Regions from separate parts of the Novosphingobium sp. ERW19 genome, predicted to be linked through region 2. Evidence: predicted binding sites of a transcription regulator. Region 2 holds the regulator's gene; the other holds the start of a gene.
What was found. Region 2 encodes LexA, which represses DNA repair genes until DNA is damaged. Its sites were predicted from a motif close to GTTCCNCNCTTGTTCT; they were not measured.

Region 1 (3,206 bases), on a different contig from region 2:
CGGTCGCAGGTACGCTGGAGGATGGCCGCATCAGCCGCGCCCGGCCATTCCGCAGCCCGCATCACTCGGCATCGATGGCAGCGCTCACGGGCGGTGGTCTCAAGGTGCGGCCGGGAGAGGTCAGCCTCGCGCACCTCGGCGTATTGTTTCTCGACGAACTGCCCGAATTTCAGCGCGCCGTGCTCGATTCCCTGCGCCAGCCGCTGGAAACGGGCGAGGTCACCGTTGCCCGCGCCAACGCGCACGTGACCTTCCCGGCGCGCGTGCAACTGATCGCGGCGATGAACCCGTGCCGCTGCGGACATCTGGGCGATCCGGCGCTGGGGTGCAGCCGCGCGCCGCGCTGTGCAGGAGACTACCAGTCCAAGGTGTCAGGCCCGCTGCTCGATCGCATAGACCTGCATGTCGAAGTCGATCCCGTCTCCGCTGCCGATCTGGCGCTCCCGCCTCCGGCGGAAGGTTCCGATCAGGTGGCGGCGCGGGTGGCTCGGGCCAGGGCCGTGCAGGTCGCCCGGCTCGAGGGGACCAGCGCCCGCAGCAACGCCGAGCTGAACGGCGATCTGCTGGACACCCACGCCACACCGGACGAACCCGGGCGCAAGTTGCTCGCACAGGCCGCCGAAGCCATGCGCCTCTCCGCGCGGGGCTATACCCGCATGTTGCGCGTGGCGCGCACGATCGCCGATCTGGCAGGCGCCGACACCGTGGGCCGCATCCATGTTGCCGAGGCGCTCAGCTATCGCCGCATTGCGCCTCGGGCTTGAGGTTTACAGATTCCGCCCCAGAAAGATCAGCAGCATCGCCCCGATCACCGAGGCCAGGCAGCCGGCGCGGTTCACGCCTTCGCCGAATGGCCCGCCGCTGCGCCAGCTGGCGAACAGGCCTGCCACAAGCGCGCCACCTATGCCCAGCAGCACGGTCTTGAGAAACCCTATGTCGACATCGCCGGGATAGAAGAACCGCGCCAGCACGCCGACCACCAGACCGGTGAAGACAATCGAGATCAGATTCAGCACACCTGCACTCCGTTCCTGTGGACACCACATATGGTGCCGGTTGACGGGTTCTTGTCCACAAGTTGGTGACGGGCGGCAAAAATATTTCGACCGGCGTCGTTTCGCCCTTGAAGTGCAGGAAAGTCCACGCGTCGCTGCACTGCACAATGATGCGCCCGGCGACGAAGCGAATCGCACGTGCGACGAATCGAGTCTGCCTGCGGATGTTTACCCTCTTGTGTCTGAATCCCGTTGAGGCACTATGGGTTGTGGTCGGGCTTCAGGGGGACCTCTAAACCTAGTTTAGAGCGCTTGGGCGTGTTTTGCGCGCAATGGCAACGCTTTGCCTGCGCGCGCGGCATCGGGGCCGTGACCAGGGTATTTCGGAGCCGAGCGCCTGCGGAACAACTTGTTCCACTTTCGTTCCGTCTCCTGTAGGATTGGGCCACTCGCCCGATTCGAGTGTCGATTGATCGCCCGGGCCTTGGCCGCGGGGTGCGAACGGGGGTTGAACGTGGATTTCAGAACTGGAGACGGCTCCGTGGTTGCGCAGGACGAACTGGCGCTGGCAAGCGCTCCGGCTGCGGCCGGTGAAGCAAAGGCGATGGATATGGACGCCAAGGACGCAGGCAGCGAAGCGCTTGTCGCCGGCATGGCGGCAACGGTTGCGGCCGCTGCCGTGGCCGCCGCGCCGGTCAGCGATTCCAAGAAGGTCAATCCGCGTCGCTTCTCCATCGTGACGGACGACAGCCGCGATGCGCGCCTGACCGATTTCGGCAAGGACACCCTGGACGACCGATATCTGCTCCCCGGCGAGAAGTATCAGGACCTGTTCGCGCGCGTGGCAGATGCCTATGCCGACGATCAGGAGCACGCCCAGCGCCTCTACGACTACATCTCCAAGCTGTGGTTCATGCCGGCAACGCCGGTTCTGTCGAACGGCGGCACCGGGCGCGGCTTGCCGATCTCGTGCTACCTGAACTCTGTGGATGACAGCCTCGAAGGCATCGTCGCCACCTGGAACGAGAACGTCTGGCTCGCCTCGCGCGGCGGCGGCATCGGCACTTATTGGGGCAAGGTCCGCGGCATCGGTGAGAGCGTCGGCCTCAACGGCAAGACCAGCGGCATCATCCCGTTCGTGCGCGTGATGGATTCGCTGACGCTGGCGATTTCCCAGGGTTCCCTGCGTCGCGGTTCGGCCGCCTGCTATCTCGACGTCTCGCACCCCGAGATCGAGGAGTTCCTCGAGATCCGCAAGCCGAGCGGTGACTTCAACCGCAAGGCATTGAACCTGCACCACGGCGTGCTGCTGACCGACGAGTTCATGGAAGCCGTGCGCGATGGCGCCGAATTCCACCTGCGCAGCCCCAAGGACGGCTCGGTCCGCAGCACGGTCGATGCGCGTTCGCTGTTCCAGAAACTGGTCGAAACCCGCCTTGCCACGGGTGAGCCCTACATCGTGTTCAACGACACGGTGAACCGCATGATGCCCAAGCATCACCGCGATCTGGGCCTCAAGGTCTCGACCTCGAACCTCTGCTCGGAAATCACCCTGCCGACCGGTCGCGATCACCTCGGCAACGATCGCACGGCGGTGTGCTGCCTGTCCTCCTTGAACCTTGAGACCTGGGACGAGTGGAACGGCGACAAGCGCTTCATCGAGGACGTGCTGCGCTTCCTCGACAACGTGCTGCAGGACTACATCGACCGCGCCCCGAACGAGATGGCCCGCGCCAAGTATTCCGCCGCGCGCGAACGCTCGGTCGGCATGGGCGTGATGGGCTTCCACTCCTTCCTCCAGCTCAAGGGCATTGCCTTTGAAAGCGCGATGGCCAAGGCGTGGAACCTCAAGATGTTCAAGCACATCGCGGCCAAGGCGGACGAGGCTTCGATCCTGCTCGCGCAGGAACGCGGCGCGTGCCCGGATGCTGCGGAAATGGGCGTGATGCAGCGCTTTTCCTGCAAGATGGCAATTGCCCCCACCGCATCGATCTCGATCATCTGCGGCGGTACGTCTGCCTGCATCGAGCCGATCCCGGCCAATATCTACACGCACAAGACCCTGTCCGGCTCGTTCGTGGTCGAGAACCCGTACCTCAAGAAGCTGCTCGCGGCGAAGAGCAAGGACTCCACCAACGTCTGGAATTCGATCCTCGAGCAGGGCGGCTCGGTCCAGCACCTCGATTTCCTGAGCCCGGAAGAAAAGGCCGT
Region 2 (3,206 bases):
ACATCGTCGTCGCCGATCGACGCCTTCCTGCATCGTGCCGCCCCCGCATGCTCAAGGCAGATCGGTCCTACCTTGCCCAAACGGGCGGCATATCCGTTGATCTTGCCTCAGGTCGAATTCGCACCGTCGCGGAAACGCAAGGCCAGCATGGATGGTATCGCTGGCCGGAACCCCATTTACGATTCCATGACATGCAACGCCGCGATGCCATTCGCACAGCGCCGGGATCGCAGAACGTGGTTGGAGAGGCACCGGCGCCGTCGGCTCAAGAGCGATAGGCATGGTCAATGCCGACCCGGGATTCATCGCGCACCGAGGCGTCTGATTTCCGCAGATCCTGAGAGTGGAGGATAGGGAGTTCGTCGTTCCGTCCGCAAGCGCCGGAAGCAGAACTGACGCTGCCGCGGAGGCTGCCTCAATCACACTGGGAGAGGCTGGCCGGGCGAGCCTGAGCGTCGCCCGGCCAAATTCATCAGGGCAGGACCCAGCGTACCGAACCTGAATAGCTTCCCACCGTCGGCATGCCGTCGCCGCCAAGGGCCGGGACGAACCGCGCTCGCGCGCTGACCTTCATGCATGTGGCGGCATCAAGGTCTGGCGATCCGCTCGAACCGGTTATCTCGCACCCCGTTACGCGCCCATCCACACCGATCGAAAGACGAAAGCGGGTCAATCCTTCCCGTTCTTCCCTGATCGCGGCGGAGGGATAGTCGCGGTCCGAGACCCAGGAACCTGGCGATCCTTTTGGCGATGCCGTGCGCACGGCAAAGCTGGGCGAGGGAGAAGGGCGAGGTTCGGGCAGGATACCGGGCACAGGTTCGACCGGCGTGATCGGCGTGAGCTCGATGTCGCGTACCGTGCTGGAAGGATCGGCGGGCGTGATGGCAATATCGGGACGTGGGGCAACCAGCGAACGGTTGTCCGGCTTGGGCGAGGGCTTCACGTCAGGGGGCGGAACAACCGGGGTTACCTTGACCTCTTCGTCTTCCCATTGCTTGGCGGGAAGACGGTCGGTCAGGATTGTGACCATTCTGTTGGCGAAACCTGAAGCGATCGCCCAGATCGCCACGCCATGAAGCAGTCCGACCGCGATGATGGTCTGTGTCTGCCTGCGTCTCGTATTTTCGATTGCATAAGCCATTGGCAACACCTCTTCCGTTGCCGACGCCCCATGTTCTGGCGGGCCGTCCCGGAAAGGGGCGCCCCGTGGCGGGGCATTCGGTAACGGTGGATACTATACCTCTGCGGGGAGTAGCTCCAGAGAAATCTCAACCAAATCGATTGATATTTGCCATAACACGCTCTGACGGAAAAGGCCGCCGCGCAATTTCTGCGCGGCGGCCTTGCAATTCCAACGCAGGTCTGCCGAACAGGCAGAGCGCTGCTTGAACCGTCGTCAGTGATAGCGCCGCAGCAAACCCGCCAGCTTGCCCTGTACCGCAACCTCTTCGGGGCGATAGAACTGAGCATCGTATGCCGCGTTGGCGGGATCAAGGCGGATCATGCCCTTTTCACGATGCAGGTACTTGAGAGTCGCCTCTTCACCCCGCACCAGCGCAACGACGATCTCGCCATCACGGGCCACATCGGTCTTGCGGACCAGCGCGTAGTCTCCATCGAAGATGCCAGCTTCAACCATCGAGTCGCCAGAGACTTCAAGCGCATAGTGCTCACCAGCGCCGAGCAGGGCGGCAGGGACAGGCAACGTCGCTGCTGTTTCCATTGCCTCGATCGGCACACCTGCCGCGATCTTGCCGTGCAGTGGCAGTTCGATGACGTCGTTGGCAGGCGCCAGCGACGCCGCCTTGGCTGCAGTGCGGAGCGGTGTGATCACGGAATTGGTGTTTGCCGCTTCGCGCGCCGCCGCCGGCTTGCTTGCTGCACTGTCAGGCTGCTTCAGAACTTCGAGAGCGCGGGCGCGATTGGGCAGGCGGCGGATGAAGCCACGCTCTTCCAAGGCAGAGATCAGGCGGTGAACGCCAGACTTCGACTTGAGATCGAGCGCTTCCTTCATTTCCTCGAACGAGGGGGAGATCCCCGAACCCTCCAGCCGAGTCTGGATGAAGGTGAGCAGTTCGTGCTGCTTGCGCGTCAACATCGGCGGCCACTCCGCATTGCGCAGCTTCAAAGCAAAGCCGCTGATCTTTCATGGACCGGGGCGGGATGTTCCACACCGGCGAACGAATACGGAACGGATAAGCAACCTTCAACGACTCGTCAAGCAATTCCGCCATTTTCGAGCAGGTAGACCGGAACATCCATTCCAGCTTGTCTGGCCTCCGCGCCTGCTTCCCGCACAACCAGCGCGTTTGCCCGCGAAAGCGGCGAGAGTGCTCCGGAATCCTGGAGCGGGTCGAGCCTCACCGACGCACCGTCCCAGACCGCGCGCAGGAACTCCATCCTGCTTCCGCCCCGTGCCAGCGGCTGCGCAAGCCGGGCTGGAATGGCTTTCGGCAAAGGCGCGCTCGCCCCGAGCATCGCGCGCAGCAGGGGGAGCATGAACAGGTAGGCCGTGACGAAGGCGGAGGCAGGATTGCCGGGCAGGCCGAGAATGATCTGTTCACCGCGCGTGGCTACCAGCAGCGGCTTGCCCGGCTTGATGCCGACACGCCAGAAGTCGATCGATGCGCCAACCGCTTCGAGCGCCGGGCGAACGAGGTCATGATCCCCCACCGACGCCCCGCCGCTGGTGACGATGATGTCGGAAGTGTCGGCTGCATCCAGCGCGCGAACCAGTTCATCGAGTTCATCCGCCACCGGACCGGCATGGCGAATCTGGACCGGCAGGGAAGCGGCCATCGCGCAAAGCATCGGGCCATTGCTGGCGGGAAGCTGGTGCGGGCCGGGCAGGTGGCCCGGAGGCACCAGCTCGTCGCCACTGTCGATGACGGTCAGGCTGACACGGCGGCGCACGGGGAGATGGCTGTGGCCGCCGGCAATGGCGAGCGCGATCTGTGCAGGGCCGATGCGAGTGCCGTCAGCGATCAGGGCCTCTTGCGAACTGAAGTCCATGCCGGCGGGGCGCACATGGCGCGAAGGTGGTTGCGGTGACTCGCCGGTCAGGCGCAGCTCGGCGCCGTCGCGGGCGCTGTCTTCCTTAAGCAGCACCATGTCCGCGCCTGAGGGGAGCATTGCCCCGGTGCTGATGCGGGTGGCTTCACCGGGGCCGACCTCCCCGGCGAAGGGGTGTCCGGCCGCGCTCTCGC

Region 1: the regulator LexA is predicted to act here: its motif matches at 1,407-1,422, upstream of HGI46_RS17630 (ribonucleoside-diphosphate reductase subunit alpha).

Annotation. Positions count from the first base shown of each region.
Region 1 is NZ_JABAIC010000010.1:83,022-86,227, forward strand. Features, by position in the region: gene HGI46_RS17620 (YifB family Mg chelatase-like AAA ATPase) at 1-764, shown strand, start outside; gene HGI46_RS17625 (GlsB/YeaQ/YmgE family stress response membrane protein) at 768-1,016, opposite strand; gene HGI46_RS17630 (ribonucleoside-diphosphate reductase subunit alpha) at 1,537-3,206, shown strand, end outside.
Region 2 is NZ_JABAIC010000002.1:300,588-303,793, forward strand. Features, by position in the region: gene HGI46_RS04810 (ComEC/Rec2 family competence protein) at 1-278, shown strand, start outside; gene HGI46_RS04815 (energy transducer TonB) at 473-1,141, opposite strand; gene lexA (transcriptional repressor LexA) at 1,397-2,098, opposite strand; gene HGI46_RS04825 (molybdopterin molybdotransferase MoeA) at 2,218-3,206, opposite strand, start outside.